One region of the Enterobacter sp. JBIWA008 genome, then DNA from elsewhere that is predicted to be linked to it. Evidence: predicted binding sites of a transcription regulator. Region 1 holds the regulator's gene; each other region holds the start of a gene.

Evidence for each region. The regulator LexA, encoded in region 1, represses DNA repair genes until DNA is damaged. The targets are predictions, from matches to a motif close to TNCTGTATGTACATACAGNA.
Region 2: the regulator LexA is predicted to act here: its motif matches at 2,094-2,113, upstream of mutH (DNA mismatch repair endonuclease MutH).
Region 3: the regulator LexA is predicted to act here: its motif matches at 2,871-2,890, upstream of umuD (translesion error-prone DNA polymerase V autoproteolytic subunit).
Region 4: the regulator LexA is predicted to act here: its motif matches at 2,157-2,176, upstream of rmuC (DNA recombination protein RmuC).

What each region holds. Positions count from the first base shown of each region.
Region 1 covers NZ_CP074149.1:358,118-362,559, reverse strand. The annotation lists gene dinF (MATE family efflux transporter DinF) at 118-1,455, opposite strand; gene lexA (transcriptional repressor LexA) at 1,519-2,127, opposite strand; gene KGP24_RS01700 (diacylglycerol kinase) at 2,236-2,604, opposite strand; gene plsB (glycerol-3-phosphate 1-O-acyltransferase PlsB) at 2,759-4,442, shown strand, end outside.
Region 2 covers NZ_CP074149.1:3,901,952-3,906,393, reverse strand. The annotation lists gene KGP24_RS18835 (NADP(H)-dependent aldo-keto reductase) at 1-693, opposite strand, end outside; gene KGP24_RS18830 (YgdI/YgdR family lipoprotein) at 824-1,042, opposite strand; gene mutH (DNA mismatch repair endonuclease MutH) at 1,171-1,863, opposite strand; gene rppH (RNA pyrophosphohydrolase) at 2,548-3,078, shown strand; gene ptsP (phosphoenolpyruvate--protein phosphotransferase) at 3,091-4,442, shown strand, end outside.
Region 3 covers NZ_CP074152.1:12,020-16,461, forward strand. The annotation lists gene KGP24_RS24435 (replication initiation protein) at 1-655, opposite strand, end outside; gene KGP24_RS24440 (Y-family DNA polymerase) at 1,146-2,417, opposite strand; gene umuD (translesion error-prone DNA polymerase V autoproteolytic subunit) at 2,417-2,848, opposite strand; gene parM (plasmid segregation protein ParM domain-containing protein) at 3,080-4,051, shown strand; gene KGP24_RS24455 (plasmid partitioning/stability family protein) at 4,054-4,442, shown strand, end outside.
Region 4 covers NZ_CP074149.1:4,590,485-4,594,926, forward strand. The annotation lists gene ubiE (bifunctional demethylmenaquinone methyltransferase/2-methoxy-6-polyprenyl-1,4-benzoquinol methylase UbiE) at 1-589, opposite strand, end outside; gene rmuC (DNA recombination protein RmuC) at 656-2,113, opposite strand; gene udp (uridine phosphorylase) at 2,253-3,014, opposite strand; gene KGP24_RS22290 (dienelactone hydrolase family protein) at 3,270-4,076, shown strand; gene metE (5-methyltetrahydropteroyltriglutamate--homocysteine S-methyltransferase) at 4,125-4,442, opposite strand, start outside.

The sequences.
Region 1 (4,442 bases):
CGTGTCCTCTTAGTTAAACGTCGGGTCGTAACGTCCGTTACGTTCTTTTCTGCTGGACGTGATAAATATTGTAGTTAAGGATTTGGCAGTTGATTTCATATTCGGAATCTTTAACCGTCACGATATATCGTGACGTGAAGGGAACCAGGTATCGTTTTGCCAGTGGCGGTGCCAGATAAAAGCCAGCGATATCCCTCGCAGCGAGAGGAAAACGGCCAGGGCCAGCCACAAACCGTGATTTCCAAGCCAGGGAAGCGTCAGCAGCGTCAGGCCAAACCCTACCGCCGCGACCGCCATGCTGTTGCGCATTTCCGCTCCGCGCGTCGCACCAATAAACATGCCGTCCAGCAGATAACACCAGACGCCGACTACCGGTAAGATGACTTGCCAGATGAGATAGTGACTCGCCAGCTCGCGCAGCGCAGGGATAGACGTAAGTAATGAAACGATCTGCTCACCAAAGCAGGCGTAAACCAGGCCGAACGCCAGCGCCACCAGTCCCGACTGACGGCAGGCTGCCCGCCAGACGTCCCGAAGCTGCCCGCTTTCGCGCGCACCGTACGCCTGCCCGGAATGCGCTTCTACCGCATAGGCAAAACCGTCCAGCGCGTAGGCGGTAAAGGTCAGCAGCGTCATCAATACCGCGTTGACCGCAACGATTTCTGGCCCCAGTCGAGCCCCGAAAACCGTCAGCGCGCCGAAGCAGAGCTGAAGCAGCAGCGAGCGCAGCATGATGTCACGATTAAGTGCCAGCAGCTTACGGATATTGCCGCGCCATGCGGTTTTGAGCAGCGCCAGGGAGATGCCGCGCATCGCCAGCACGCGCCAGACCATCCAAAGACCAATAATAAAGGTTCCGTACTCGGCAATCGCCGTCGCCAGCGCCGCGCCCTGCACATTCATATGCAGTCCCATTACCAGCCAGACATCCAGCACAATGTTGAGAAGGTTGCCCACCACCAGCAAAATCACTGGCGCACGGGCGTACTGAACGCCCAGTAGCCACCCCAGCAGAACCAGGTTAGCCAGCGAGGCGGGCGCGCTGAGCCAGCGGATTTCAAGGAAACGTCGAGCCTGGGCCAGTACCGCCTCGCTGCCGCCAACAACATGGAGTGCAAAGTCGATCAGGGGCGCACGTAATATAACGATTAACGCCCCCGCGCCAAGCGCAAGGATCAGCGGCTGGACCAGAGCCCGCGCCAGACGCAGCGGATCTTTTGCACCATAAGCCTGTGCCGTGAGCCCGGTGGTGCTCATACGCAAAAAGAGCAGCAGCATAAACAGGAAGCTGGTTGCCGTTGCGCCAATCGCCACGCCGCCGAGATAAACCGGCGAATCAAGATGACCAATAACGGCAGTATCGACCAGACCCAGCAAGGGCACGGTAATATTGGAAAAAATCATCGGCAGAGCAAGACGCCACAATGCCTTATCGGATGCCGTCAGCAGTGACATGAAAAATACCGGGAGTGGGGAATGAAGCAGGCTACAGCGGCGCCATAGCCTGTCAGGAAGAGGTTACAGCCATTCACCGTTGCGAATCACCCCAACCGCCAGTCCTTCGATAGAGAAGTTCTGTTCGCGGAGATCGACCACAATCGGGGAGAACTCGTTGTTTTCAGGCAGTAGCTGAACTGTGTTCCCCTGTTTTTTCAGACGCTTGACGGTGACTTCATCATCAATGCGCGCGACAACCACCTGACCGTTACGCACATCCTGCGTTTTGTGCACCGCAAGCAGATCGCCGTCAAGAATACCGATGTCTTTCATCGACATGCCGCTAACGCGCAGCAGGAAATCAGCGCTCGGTTTGAACATGGCCGGATCGACCTGGTAGTGGCCTTCAATATGCTGCTGCGCCAGCAAAGGCTCACCGGCAGCAACACGCCCCACCAGCGGAATACCCGTCTCTTCTTCCACCAGCAGGCGGATACCACGTGACGCGCCTGAAACAATCTCAATCACGCCCTTACGCGCCAGCGCTTTCAGGTGTTCTTCGGCAGCATTCGGAGAACGGAAGCCCAGACGCTGAGCGATTTCCGCACGCGTGGGTGGCATACCCGTCTGGCCGATATGATCCCGGATGAGATCAAACACCTCTTGCTGCCTGGTCGTTAACGCTTTCATTCCGCCCCCTGGGTGTATATACAGTTATGCTGTGAGTATATACAGTCAAAGGCGATTTTGGAATCAAAAACTGCACAAAAAACCAGGGACTTAATTATTCCTCGAGGCTCATCGGAAATGTGACCAAAGCAGCGTGACCCAGGTAATAACGGCAGTGATAATCGCCAGCAACACAGCAGCAGAGCCCATGTCTTTTGCGCGGCCAGAAAGCTCATGGAAATCGGAACCGATGCGATCAACAACGGCTTCAATAGCGCTATTAAGAATTTCCACTATCATCACCAGAAGCACGGAACCGATAAGAAGCACGCGAGTAATAGCATCAACATCAAGGAAACAGGCAATGATCACCGCGATGATAGCGGCGACGCCCTCCTGGCGAAAAGCGGCTTCGTTGATCCACGCAGCACGGAAACCTTTCCATGAATAGCCGGCGGCTTTGATGATACGCGTTAACCCAGTGGTATTATTGGCCATTAAAAGAACCTTTTTAAAAAAAGAGCGTCAGTAACAGGAGCCGTAGCGCGTTTCGCTACAGCCTGAAGTATGACGGGTAACAACAGAAATTTTGCGCGCTTTCTGTTATCCTTGCGCCGCAATTGCATTATTAACCAGAGGCTTTACATCGTTTATGTCCGGCTGGCCACGAATTTACTACAAATTACTTAATTTACCATTAAGCATACTGGTAAAAAGCAAGTCTATCCCAGCAGAACCCGCGCTGGAGTTGGGGCTCGATACGTCGCGTCCTATTATGTACGTTTTGCCTTATAACTCGAAGGCAGACTTACTGACGCTTCGCGCCCAGTGTCTGGCGCATGACTTACCGGACCCGCTTGAACCGCTTGAAGTTGACGGTACGCTGCTGCCGCGCTACGTGTTCATTCACGGTGGACCGCGCGTGTTTACCTACTACACGCCAAAAGAAGAGTCCATCAAGCTGTTCCATGACTATCTCGACCTGCATCGCAGCAACCCCGATCTGGATGTGCAGATGGTGCCGGTATCGGTGATGTTTGGTCGTCGTCCGGGCCGTGAAAAAGGTGAAGAGAACCCACCACTGCGCATGCTTAACGGCATTCAGAAGTTCTTCGCGGTCTCCTGGCTGGGACGCGACAGCTTTGTGCGTTTCTCCCCTTCCGTTTCGCTGCGTCGAATGGCGGACGAGCACGGCACCGACAAGATCATCGCGCAAAAACTGGCGCGCGTGGCGCGTATGCACTTTGCCCGTCAGCGCCTGGCTGCCGTAGGGCCGCGTCTCCCGGCGCGTCAGGATTTGTTCAACAAGCTGTTGGCCTCCAAAGCGATTGCTCGCGCCGTTGAAGACGAAGCGCGCAGCAAGAAAATATCGCATGAGAAAGCCCAGCAGAACGCCATTGCGCTGATGGAAGAGATTGCAGCGAACTTCTCTTACGAGATGATTCGCCTGTCCGATCGTATTCTCGGCTTTACCTGGAACCGCCTGTATCAGGGCATCAACGTTCATAACGCCGAGCGTGTACGCCAGCTGGCGCATGATGGCCATGAGATTGTCTATGTCCCCTGCCACCGCAGCCACATGGACTACCTGCTTCTTTCCTACGTGCTCTATCACCAGGGGCTGGTACCGCCGCATATTGCTGCCGGTATCAACCTGAATTTCTGGCCAGCAGGTCCGATTTTCCGCCGCCTGGGCGCCTTCTTTATCCGTCGTACCTTCAAGGGCAACAAGCTCTACTCCACCGTGTTCCGCGAGTATCTGGGCGAGCTGTTCAGCCGCGGCTATTCCGTGGAGTACTTCGTGGAGGGCGGTCGTTCCCGTACCGGACGTCTGCTCGATCCGAAGACCGGCACGCTGTCGATGACCATCCAGGCGATGCTGCGCGGAGGAACCCGTCCCATCACGCTAGTGCCAATCTACATTGGCTATGAGCACGTGATGGAAGTGGGCACGTACGCCAAAGAGCTGCGCGGTGCGACCAAAGAGAAAGAGAGCCTGCCGCAGATGCTGCGCGGCTTGAGCAAGCTACGCAATCTCGGCCAGGGCTATGTGAACTTCGGCGAGCCGATGCCGCTGATGACATATCTGAACCATCACGTTCCCGAGTGGCGCGAATCCATCGATCCTATCGAAGCGATTCGTCCGGCCTGGCTGACGCCAACGGTCAACGGCATTGCGTCCGAACTAATGGTGCGCATTAACAACGCCGGTGCGGCTAATGCCATGAACTTGTGCTGTACGGCACTTCTCGCTTCGCGCCAGCGCTCACTGACCCGTGAGCAACTGACGGAACAGCTGGATTGCTATCTGGATATGATGCGCAACGTGCCGTATT
Region 2 (4,442 bases), 1.3 Mb from region 1:
GAGCAGTTCCACTTCTTCATATTGCGTCACTTCGGCAAGACCCACCTCATAGCTACGGTTAAGCAGGCTGTACGGGTTCTGGATGGTGACGATACGCGGCAGATCGTGTTTATCTGCCAGGTGCAGATAGCGCATTACGCCAAAGGCCGTTTCGTTAGAGACGCCAATGTAGCGGATTTTTCCCGCGCGCTGGCATTCTGTCAGCGCTTCCAGCGTTTCCAGCAGCGTTACGGCGGGGGCGCTCTCATTCCAGCTGTAGCCGAGCTTACCAAAGCAGTTGGTTGGCCGCTGCGGCCAGTGCACCTGATAAAGATCGAGGTAGTCGGTTTGCAGGCGCTTCAGGCTGGCGTCCAGTGCGGCGCGGATATTCTTGCGATCGAGGATCTGATTCGGGCGGATCCCGGTATCGTTGTTGCGCGCGGGGCCACTGACTTTTGAGGCAATCACCAGCTTTTCACGGTTGCTCCGTTTTGCCAGCCAGTTACCGACGTAGGTTTCGGTAAGTCCCTGCGTTTCCGGACGTGGCGGAACAGGGTACATCTCTGCAACGTCAATCAGGTTAATTCCCTGACTGACGGCGTAATCGAGTTGTGCATGGGCATCGGCTTCGCTGTTTTGTTCACCAAATGTCATCGTGCCCAACCCCAGTTGGCTTATTTCCAGAGCGCTGTGGGGGATACGGTGATAATGCATAGCCGGCTTCCTCAGTAGACTTATAGACCGCGTCAGGGCGTGCCTGACAAAGGAATATAAACATGGCAGAGGGGAAGCAAAAGGGGAAGAAAAAAATCAAAAAGGCCAGCAAGCTACTGACCTCTCTCTTTTATCGCTCGATAATTTGCGACACTTCGTCGCGATTGATCTGCATTTTATTGCCTTCCTGGTCGCGGTAGCTGACCAGACCGGTATCATCGTCGACTTCGGGCTTGCCGTCGGTCAGGATCATTCGACCATCTTTTGTCGCCATGACGTAATCGCTGCTACAGCCCGATACGGCAAACGCTAAACCGACTGCTGAAACTAACACTGCCCATTTTTTCATCGTTATCGTCCTCATCTGGCGCGTATCAAATCATAATCTAGTATTAACCCGATATAGCGACTTGAGGAAGCGGTAAAATCTTAAAAAGCAGTCGATTATGTTTGAGAGCTCGCAAAATAAGTAAAAAACTATGTTTTTAACAGGAAATGACGTGCCAGAAGCGCGCCTGTGAAATTCTTTTTGAGATAAAAACCGCGCGGCAACGTCAGTATCGGCTCGCCCTGCGCGCCGATTGCCTCGGTAAGCGCTTTACTGTTGGCCGCTTTCGGGCGCAGTTGTAATACTTCTCCGTGACGGGCGGTGATGCGCTCAACCTGCCCAAGAACGATCATGTCCATCAGCTCCTCCCAGTCCAGCCGCAGCTGATGCTCTTCATCGTCGTTCGGGCTCCAGAGCAGCGGCGCGCCAACGCGACGCTCAGCCAGGGGGATCTGTCGCTCGCCTTCGACCGGTACCCACAGTACGCGCTTCAGCTTGTGGCGAACGTGGCTGGTTTCCCACGTCACGCCGGTATTGCCGGTTAATGGCGCAACGCAGACGAAGGTAGTCTCAAGTGGCTTGCCCTGGCTGTCTATTGGGATGGTTTTTAACTCCACGCCAAGCGCTGCAAAATCTTGCTCTGGTTTGCTTCCTGCGCTGGCACCCAGCCACAGTTCAAGCAGCATGCCGATCCAGCCTTTATCCCGCTTCAGATCCTTCGGGATCTGAAGCCCGGCCATTGCCGCCAGCTCGCCAAGCGAAAAGCCTGCAAGACGCTGTGCCTGTCGTAGCAACTGGCCCTCACTGGACGGCGGTGAGAGCAAGGGTGTAAGCGGATGCATGAAGGTAACCTTTTGATTAAAAAATAAACGAAGAAATTGTCCCCTGTGGATAGAGTTTAACTTTTTCTGTACCAATATTCCATGTCTATGATTTATAGGTTTTTTTTATTGCTTTGAAATCGTTTCACCTGAGGGGGAAAAGCGGTTGTTCAAATCTGGTCACTGACAATGAACAGGATCTTACACCATGTTATCCACAGAAAAATGGGATAACTGGGTATAACCCTGACTACTGTTTCAATTTACAGCCTTGACGTGCGATGAAAATCGAATTTTCAGACAAATTGTGACTAACTTATTGGCACAATCTGTGGATAAAACCTACGCTGTTCGATCTTTCATCAGCACGACGATCCCTGATGTGATGATCGTCACGCCATTCTGTTTTGTGTTCATGGAAATACATTTAACTTCATGAAAATTATTGAATTATTTAACTGGCGTGAAAGCGGTGGCAAAGTAGTGTTTGAGGTTGTTCATCGGTAATCAGACACTTCTTCACAACTATATCCACAGAAAAGGTGAATAAAATTCCCTTCACTGCCTCTCATCTGTTTATAACTCAGCACTTATTTGTGAGTTATTCAAATGTTATTAGGTTGAAGCCCTGTAAGAGAGTGGTTTACCGCCTCCCTGTAGTGTGAAACAATCGTTCATATATAAGGTTTAGTTTGGGGTAGTCCGGTGATTGATGACGATGGCTACCGCCCGAACGTAGGAATAGTAATTTGTAATCGTCAGGGCCAGGTAATGTGGGCCCGGCGATATGGTCAGCACTCCTGGCAGTTCCCGCAAGGCGGGATCAATCCGGGAGAGTCCCCAGAACAAGCGATGTACCGGGAGCTTTTTGAAGAGGTCGGTTTAAGCCGAAAAGATGTTCGCATCCTGGCTTCGACCCGCAACTGGTTGCGTTACAAGTTACCGAAACGTTTGGTGCGTTGGGACACAAAGCCGGTTTGTATCGGCCAGAAACAGAAGTGGTTTCTGTTGCAGTTGGTGGGCAACGATTCAGACATCAATATGCAGACCAGCAGTACGCCGGAGTTCGATGGCTGGCGCTGGGTGAGCTATTGGTATCCTGTTCGTCAGGTCGTGTCATTTAAACGCGATGTTTACCGTAGGGTGATGAAAGAGTTTGCAAGTGTGGTAATGCAGCTTCAGGAGATCCCGCCTAAGCCGCAGAGCGCACCTGCATGGCGACGTAAAAGAGGTTAAGCTACGCAAATCATGCTCACCCGCTTGCGAGAAATAGTCGAGAAGGTGGCCAGTGCTCCGCGTCTCAACGAGGCGCTGAATATTCTGGTCACTGACATCTGTCTTGCGATGGAGACCGAGGTCTGTTCGGTGTATCTGGCCGACCACGATCGGCGCTGCTATTACCTGATGGCGACCCGTGGTTTAAAAAAACCACGTGGACGCACCGTCACGCTCGCATTTGATGAAGGTATCGTGGGTCTGGTTGGGCGGCTGGCTGAGCCCATCAACCTTGCTGACGCGCAAAAACACCCCAGCTTTAAATACATCCCTTCCGTAAAAGAAGAGCGCTTCCGCGCTTTCCTTGGCGTACCGATTATCCAGCGTCGCCAGCTGCTCGGCGTGCTGGTTGTACAGCAGCGCGAGCTACGTCAGTACGATGAAAGCGAAGAGTCTTTCCTCGTCACGCTGGCCACGCAGATGGCGGCGATCCTCTCCCAGTCCCAGCTTGCCGCGCTCTTTGGTCAGTATCGCCATACGCGCATTCGTGCTCTTCCGGCATCGCCTGGCGTGGCGATAGCGGAAGGCTGGATGGACGCCACGCTGCCGCTGATGGAGCAGGTTTATGAAGCCTCAACGCTTGATGAGGCGCTTGAGCGCGAGCGTCTTACCGCCGCGCTGGAAGAGGCGGCGAATGAATTTCGTCGTTACAGCAAGCGCTTTGCCGCAGGCGCGCAAAAAGAAACGGCGGCCATCTTCGACCTTTATTCGCACCTGCTCTCCGATGCGCGTCTGCGTCGTGAGCTTTTTGCGGAAGTGGATAAAGGTTCGGTCGCAGAGTGGGCGGTTAAGAAGGTTATCGAAAAATTTGCCGATCAATTTGCGGCACTGACCGACGGTTACCTGAAAGAGCGGGCTGGAGATCTCCGTGCCCTGGGACAACGTCTGCTGTTCCATCTCGATGACACCATTCAGGGGCCGAATGCCTGGCCACAACGGTTTGTTCTGGTCGCCGATGAACTCTCGGCAACGACGCTGGCTGAGCTGCCCCAGGACAGGCTGGCAGGTGTGGTGGTGCGCGATGGCGCCGCCAACTCACACGCCGCCATTATGGTGCGCGCGCTAGGTATTCCAACCGTTATGGGAGCGGATATCCAGCCGTCAGTACTGCACCGCCGTACGCTGGTAGTTGACGGCTATCGCGGTGAGCTGCTGGTCGATCCTGAGCCGGTTCTGCTCCAGGAATACCAGCGTCTTATCAGCGAAGAGAATGAATTAAGCAAGCTGGCGGAAGATGACGTTAACCTGCCCGCGCAGCTTAAGAGCGGAGAGCGGATCAAAGTCATGCTTAACGCTGGTTTAAGCCCCGAGCACGAAGAAAAACT
Region 3 (4,442 bases), on a different replicon from region 1:
AGGGCGTCTTCTCATTAATTTTCTTCAGCGCAGGTTCCAGGAAGGTACGTTTCATTTCCGCAATATTGTTCTTCTGCGAGGTTGGAAGCATAAACCTTTCACATAACCAGTCATGTGTGGTGATCCAGACACCAGTGCTCCGGAACTGACACAGGCTTTCATAAAGCCGGATGACACGAACACTATTGAGCTGGCCGCAGTCATAGAGAGAATAGGTTGTGAACTGGGAGGTTAAGCCAACAAGGAATGGCATGACCTTGTAGTTAAACTCAATCTGCCAGGAACCCCGGCCTCTCTTCATTCCTGCTTCAGCAAGCCAAGGACGTTTAACTTCTTCAAACTCACCTTCTTTTGGATAGAAGGTAACCGTTGATTCGCCCAAAGCATTTACCCCAGCCTTTACATCACGACTGGCGACAGACGTAGCGACATTGAAGTATTTGACGTAATCGGAAACGCTAATTTTGAAGAGAGGTAATACGTCAGAATCATCATCCTGACTGTCGTTGAAATAGGCCTGCATAAGGCATAACCACAGCACACGTTTTGCCTGAAGAGGCAAGTAATATGCGGCTTCGGTCAATTCGTTAGATTGCTTTATACTGGCGCGTTTTTTAAACGTTTTAGTAGCTGGCAAGAGTGCTTGAGTATCCATTCCAAGGCCTATGGGTAAATTATTATTCACCCATAATGACAGTGAAAACAGAAATTGCAAGCTATCACGTTACTTATCCACCGGGAAAATATGCAATTTATCCACAAGTGGATAATTGAGATCTAAACTTGACCTGTTTCCCATAGCTTGTTGATGCATATCCCATAGCTTGTTGCTATGGAACCCACAGATACGTGATTAATTACCCATAATATGTTAACCAGTTGCCCATAATGAACTCCTCTCAGGGCGCGCTGCATGCGGCTTTCAGGCTCCCTAAAAGGAGTAAAATAAAGAAAAAAGAATTAAAAAAGACTTTATAAAAATATGTCCGTGGATAAGTGGATAAACCTGAAAGAGCGAACCATTAGACTCCGAGCGTAAGCAGAACTTGTCCGTGCAGTTCCCTGGTGCTTCCTCGCTCACTCGCGGGCTTCGCCCTGTCGTTCGGCTGCGGCGAGCACTACTGGCTCTCTCTGAAAGGCGTAATTTAACCGATCCTCGCTATGGGGATATCTTTCCAGCGGGTAGTGTACGCAGGGGAGAGCATATCGCGTTTCATTTGCCATGCAGGCGCAATCCCTCGTCCTGCAAACCAGACCTGTCCCAGACCGGAATGATTAATGCCATCGAGAACCTTCATCAGCTCAGCGCTGTGAGGACGTGGCGGACGTTCGTCGAACAGCTGCAGCTTCGAAACGCCGGAGCCGGTGAAGTCATTCAGCATTACACCGGCTTTGGCATACCGGTGCCCATCCTTCCAGATACGCTCCAGAGCCGTTGTGGCGGCCGCAATAATGTCCCGGGTATCCTGAGTGGGAGTAAGCAGTTTCTCCGTGGCCACGTTGCCGTAGTAAGGCTCTTTAACGGCGAACGGGGACGTTTTGATGAAAACGGAAATATGCCGGCAGTACTGGCGCTCTTTCCGCAGCTTTTCAGAGGCCCGCTCTGCGTACTGACAGACAGCCTGGCGGAGCGAATCGTATTCAGTGACTTTCTCGCCAAAACTGCGGCTGCAGACAATCTGTTGTTTCGTAGGCGGGGCTTCCTCAAGCGACATGCAGCTTTCCCCGTTCAGTTCGCGCACCGTTCGCTCGAGAACGACGGAGAAATTTTTCCGGATGAAGGCCGGGTTCGTCAGGGCCAGATCTAGCGCGGTCCTGATGCCAAGAAGATTGAGCTTGCGTGCAATACGGTTTCCCACGCCCCAGATCTCTTCGACCGGCTGTAGTGAAAGCAGTTTCCGCGTTCGCTGAGGATTCCCCCTGGTCAGGGCGAGCACGCCACGAAACTGTTTCCACTCCTTTGAGGCCCACTGGGCTGATTTTGCCAGGGGTTTGGTCGGACCGGCACCCACGCCGATGGTCAGACGGGTACAGTCATACACGTGCTGGCGCAGCTGCCGGCCAAAGTCCTCCAGGTCCATGCAGTGCTCAACGCCGGTCAGGTCGAGGAACATCTCGTCAATCGAATACTGTTCCACCCTGGGGGCCAGCTCCTCCAGGCAGTTCATGACGCGCGCTGACATCGAGGCATAAAGTTCATAGTTGCTTGAAAACGCGTATATTTTTTCCGGGTACTTTTCGTTTTTCATCTGAAACCACGGCGTGCCCATTTTGATCCAGGGCTTTGCCTCGGCACTTCTTGCGATGACGCAGCCATCGTTATTACTGAGCACCACAACCGGCTTTCCTTTCAAATCAGGGCGGAAAACACGTTCGCAGCTGGCATAAAAGCTGTTCACATCGGCCAGGGCAAACATCAGTACATCTCCCTCGGGCGGTGGATGATGTGCGTGACGACGCCAAAGATATCCAGATCGTCCGGGTCGGGATAAATCGGCGACCAGGCGGCGTTCATTGGCTGCAGCGTCAGTCGTGGCGTCAGCAGAAGCCGTTTAACCGTAAACTCCCCCTGCACGCTGGCCACAACAATATCGCCGTGCCGGGGCTTCTCTGCACTGTCCACAACCAGCAGATCGCCATTGTAAAGGCTGCCGTCGGACATGCTGTCACCGCTGGCACGGAGATAGTAAGTCGCGCTCGGGTGCCGTATGCAGTAATCATGGAGATCCAGGTCGGACTCGACATAGTCAGCGGCAGGGCTGGGAAAACCGCAGCTGGCCAGGTCTGCAAACAACGGATGGGCCTGTGGCGGGAGTGCTTTCCCGGTGCTGAAAAGCTGCAGTTTCATCTTTCCTCCTGACGTCTAAATATACTGGTTATGCATACAGTATATTTAACAGCGCGAGGATAATCCAGATCACCAGCTTCATGAACAGGGTGAGTAACCTAAGTTACTCAAAATGCTATTTATTCTCATTGTGAGATATTTAAATTACTCACAATGAGAAATAAGGCTTTTGTTTTGCCATTTTGCTCTTATAATATGTATCAAATTGAGTTTAATTAACGGAGCATAATGATGAATATTTACTGCGATGATGGTTCAACTAATGTTAAGCTGGCATGGTTTGAAGGAAACGAGCTGCAGACCCGGGTTTCAGCTAACTCCTTCCGGCATGGCTGGAAAGTGGCGGAATTCAGTGCCGCAACGTTCAACTATCAGGTGGGCACGCTGAAATACACCTGGGACAGCGTCAGCCGGGATGCCATCCCGACGACAAACGTGGAATACCAGTACGGTGATCTCAACCTGCTGGCCGTGCATCATGCCCTGCTGAACAGCGGACTTGAGCCGCAGCCGGTGAGCCTGACCGTGACGCTGCCCCTGAGCGAGTATTATGACGGGGACTGCCAGCGGAACGAGGAGAACATCCGACGCAAACGGGAAAACCTGATGCGTGAGCTGGTTCTGAATAAGGGCAGGGCATTTACCGTAACGGACGTGAAGGTGATGCCGGAATCACTGCCGGCGGCGTTCTCCCGTCTCGCCGAGCTGAAGCCCGGACCCGCTGAGACCACACTGATTATCGATCTCGGCGGAACCACGCTCGATGCCGGCGTGATTGTCGGACAGTTTGATGATATCAGTGCGGTACACGGCAATCCGTCTGTCGGCGTGTCACAGGTCACCCGCGCAGCTGCAGGCGCGCTGCGGGCTGCAGACAGCGAAACCAGCGCGCTTATTGCTGACACGGTCATCCGCAACCGCAATGATCGTCAGTATCTGCAGCGAGTGATCAACGATGCCGGAAAAATTGACGATGTTCTGAACAAAATTACAGAGGCAATCACTTCCCTGGGCGCGCGTGTCACCAGTGAGCTGACGGCCTTCAGGAACGTTAACCGGGTATTCCTGGTCGGGGGAGGGGCATCCCTCATTGAAGAGGCTATCCGTCAGGCCTGGCCTCTGGCTCCTGACCGTATCGAGGTTATAGGCGATCCGCAGCTGGCGCTGGCCAGAGAGATTGCCCTTTACAATAAAGAGGACTAAACGTGCCGGACGGCCAGTATTCTTTCTATCTTCACAGCGACGATCGCACCGACATCGCGGCGATGGCGACCATCAGCACCATCTCACAGCCCCTGCGCGGTGACTTCATCCGGACCGCCGCCACCGCCGGGGCGGTGATGTACCAGACGGATGCCCGTTTACCGGCGCTGATCCCGGTGTTCTTTGACGGGCATCTGAGCGCCATCCGGCTTTGTGCCGTGATGGCCCTGGTCTCCGGCACCTGGTCTTCACTCTCAGGACTTCCTGATGAGCCTGATGGTGGCGTGGCGGCTCTGGCCATGTCACCGGAGACGGAATACCAGCGCCGGCGTTACACCCTGACGCTTCAGGATGACCGGAGCAGTGAACGGGTTGAGCGTGTGCTGACGGG
Region 4 (4,442 bases), 590 kb from region 1:
GCTCACCAATACGCGGCAGCACGTGGAAGGAATAGGCGTCGTAGGCTTTGCTCAGCGGCTCAATGATTGGTTTAGAGAATTCAAGCACCAGCAGACGTCCACCCGGCTTCAGCACGCGGTACATGGAACGCAGCGCTTTTTCTTTATCGGTCACGTTACGCAGACCGAAAGAGATCGTGATGCAGTCAAAGGTATTGTCCGGGAATGGCAGGGCTTCGGCGTTTGCCTGCACATATTCCACATTCCCCACCACGCCGATGTTACGCAGCTTTTCGCGTCCCATTTTCAGCATGGAGTCATTAATATCGGCGAGAACAACGCGACCGGTTTCGCCCACCAGACGCGAGAATTTCGCGGTTAAATCGCCCGTACCGCCGGCTAAATCCAGCACCGTTTGTCCACGACGTACGCCGCTACAGTCAATGGTGAAGCGCTTCCACAAGCGATGAATGCCGAACGACATTAAATCATTCATCACATCGTACTTCGCCGCCACGGAATGAAATACGTGGGCCACCATGTCAGCTTTCTGCGCTTTGGCAACAGTCTGAAAGCCAAAGTGCGTTGTGTCTTGTGAATCGTCAGCCATCTCAGAGCCTGCTTATCAGTAAAATGTTCGTGAAGTGTAACAGATTGGGCGCGTTTGCCCTACGTTTCAACCACCGCGAAAGAAACGCGCTGGAGTCTCGTCTGGTGATAAATCCGCCGCTAACGTATTGTCTTCACTGTTTGTCTTTTGTTCGTCCGCACCTTCTCGCAGGCGAAACTCGTCGTCCCGGGCGGTGGCCTGTTCGACCAATTCCGGATTAATCTCGCGTTTAACCTCAACCCCCAGGCTGCGGAATGATTCGGCCTGTGCCAGCAGGTTGCCACGTCCGGAGGCGAGTTTTTTCATCGCCTGGCGGTAGTTATCCTGCGCACGATCCAGGCTCTGCCCGACTGAAGACATGTCGTCCACGAAGAGGCGCATTTTGTCGTACAGCTTGCTGGCGCGGTCGGCAATCTGCTGCGCGTTGCGGCTCTGGTGCTCGTAGCGCCAGAGGTTCGCAATGGTGCGTAACGCCACCAGCAGCGTGGTGGGGCTGACCAGCATAATATTATTTTTGAGCGCTTCCGTTATCAGTTCGGGCTGTCTGTCGAGTGCCAGCAGAAACGCGGGTTCAACCGGGATAAACATCAGGACATAATCCAGGGAGCGGAGACCCGGCAGCTGCTGGTAGTCTTTTCTGCCGAGCAGGCGAATATGATTACGCACGGAGGCAATGTGCTCCTGCAGCGCGGATTCGCGCGTGTAGTCATCGTCCGCATTAAAGTAGCGTTCATACGCCACCAGCGTCATTTTGGCGTCGATCACTACATCTTTACCCTGCGGCAGCCGCACAATCACATCCGGCTGCATGCGAGAGCGGGCATCGTTTTCGATACTCACCTGCGTTTCGTATTCGTATCCTTCGCGCAGACCAGAGGCTTCCAGGACGCGGGTCAGCACCACTTCTCCCCAGTTGCCCTGGGTTTTGTTATCCCCTTTCAGCGCACGGGTCAGGTTGACCGCTTCCTGCGCCATTTGCGCATTCAGCTGCTGGAGATTGCGAATCTCATGCGCCAACGTGTGCCGCTCGCGGGCTTCCTGACCAAAGCTGTCCTGCACCTGACGGCGAAAACCGTCCAGCTGTTCACGCAGCGGCGTCAGCAGGCTGTTCAGGCTCTGGCGGTTCTGTTCGTCAACGCGGCGGTTGCTGTGTTCGAAAATTCGGTTGGCGAGGTTCTCAAACTGTTCGCTGAGACGCTGCTCGCTGTTGATCATCTGGCGGATTTTGTCTTCCGCATGCAGCTGGGTGGATTCAAGGCGGGTAGTGACTTCGCGGAGATCGGCCTCCAGCGAGGTGTTAATGTCGCGCAGGTTACGCAGCTCGTTGTTAAGTAATTCGCACTCGTCGCGCCAGTGTTCGCTCAGAGCAAGCTGCTGTTTTGTCGCGCTTAAATCGGCGACCATCTCTTCTCGCTCGGCCAGCTGGTCGGCCTTCTGCTGTGCATGCTGGTAGCTGGAAATCAGCCAGCCAATCCCTAAGCCCACCAGCGCAATCACCGCGTAAATCAGGATTGAGATATCCACAATGCCCCCTGCATCAACGTATTACCCGCACAAAATAGAATTGTGCTGTATAAACGTCCAGTTTGAAAGGGTTTTCCTGCGAGGCGCTACGCAAAAAATAAAGGCCGAACGCGTCGGCCTTTGATTTCAGAAGAGAGGATTAGATCAGGCGACGCGCTGCTTCCACCACGATTTTCACTGCATGACTTTCGGTCTGCTTCATGGTTTCGGCGTTCGGGATCTCCTGCTGGGTACGGTTGACGATAACGCCCGCCACCATACCGGCACGCAGACCCTGGCTTGCACACATGGTCAGCAGCGTTGCGGATTCCATTTCGTAGTTCATCACGCCCATGGACTGCCACTCTTCCATTGAGCCTTTGAAACGGCTTACCACGCGGCCTGAGAAGGTGTCGTAACGCTCCTGGCCCGGGTAGAAGGTGTCTGAAGAGGCGGTTACGCCCACGTGGGTGGTTGCGCCCACGGATTTCGCGGCTTCAACCAGCGCGGTGGTGCATTCGAAATCAGCCACTGCCGGGAATTCCATCGGTGCAAAGTGCAGGCTTGCGCCGTCCAGACGAACGGACGCGGTCGTGACCAGCACGTCGCCTACGTTGATATGCGGCTGGATAGCACCGGTGGTACCGATACGCAGGAAAGTACGAATGCCCAGCTGTGCCAGCTCTTCAACAGCGATAGACGTAGACGGGCCACCGATACCGGTAGAACACACGATCACGGCTTTACCATCCAGCTCTGCGCGCCAGGTGGTGAATTCACGATGGGCTGCCAGCTTAACCGGCTTATCCATCAGCGCGGCGATCTTTTCCACACGCTCTGGATCGCCAGGGACGATAGCGAGCGTAGCCCCTTGTAAATCGTTTTTGGTGAGGCCGAGATGAAAAACATCAGACTTAGACATAGGTGACTCCTCTGTGGGTCGGTTAGTCAGAAGAAGTAAAACGGTACTTTACAGAAGCAGTAAGCATAATTTCGTGACGTACCTCACCATGAATGAAAATGATTACATTGAATTTCCATAAAAAAGTGATTCACATCACATTAACAAGTTATATCGTCAGGTGCTGCACAAAAGATAGACCGTTTAAGGCACTGTGAGTTGTTAACCTGGTGTCTATATTTACCTTTGCGCTAACTGATTGGTACGGAGAATGCCATGACTGAAAGAACCGGTTTTGCACCTGCTGCGGCCCCCCATGCTTCAACCATCGTGTCGACGCCAGAAGCGGCAATTACCGCAGGTGAGACCTCTATTCCCTCGCAGGGGGAGAATATGCCTGCTTATCACGCGCGGCCAAAATCGGCAGAGGGTCCGCTACCCATCGTGATTGTGATTCAGGAGATATTTGGTGTTCACGAACACATTCGCGACCTCTGCCGCCGGCTGGCGCTGGAAGGGTATCTGGCCGTTGCCCCAGAGCTCTACTTCCGTCAGGGCGATCCGAACGACTACAGCGATATTCCCACACTGCTCAGCAACCTGGTCAGCAAAGTCCCGGACGCGCAGGTGCTGGCCGATCTCGACCACGTCGCCAGCTGGGCGGCGCGCAACGGGGGCGATCCGCATCGTCTGCTGGTCACCGGTTTCTGCTGGGGTGGACGCATTAGCTGGCTGTATGCCGCGCATAACCCGCAGCTTAAAGCCGCTGTCGCCTGGTACGGCAAACTGGTGGGTGATAAAACGCTGAATTCACCGAAACATCCGGTCGATATCGCAACCGAGTTAAACGCCCCCGTGTTAGGGCTTTACGGCGGTCAGGACACCGGTATTTCACTGGATTCGGTAGACACCATGCGCCATGCGCTGCGTTCGGCAAATGCGAAGGCGGAGATTGTGGTCTACCCGGATGCCGGGCATGCGTTTAACGCCGATTATCGTCCGAGCTATCACGCAGAATCGGCTAAAGATGGCTGGCAGCGTATGCTGGCGTGGTTTAGCCAGTACGGCGGTAAGAAGGCGTAATAGCAAAATGCCGGGTAAGCGTTAGTGCCACCCGGCAATACAGCACCGCTACGCCTGACGCAAATTCTGCGCCGCCTTCACCATGTTCGCCAGCGCCGCGCGCGTCTCCGGCCAGCCGCGGGTTTTCAGTCCGCAGTCCGGGTTCACCCACAGACGCTCCGCCGGAATGCGCTGGGCCGCTTTTTTCAGCAGGGCTTCAATCCACTCCACGCTCGGCACGTTAGGGGAGTGAATGTCGTACACGCCCGGCCCGATTTCATTCGGGTACTCAAACTCTTCGAACGACTCCAGCAGCTCCATGTCTGAACGCGAGGTCTCGATGGTGATCACGTCGGCATCCAGGGCGGCAATCGAATCCATAATGTC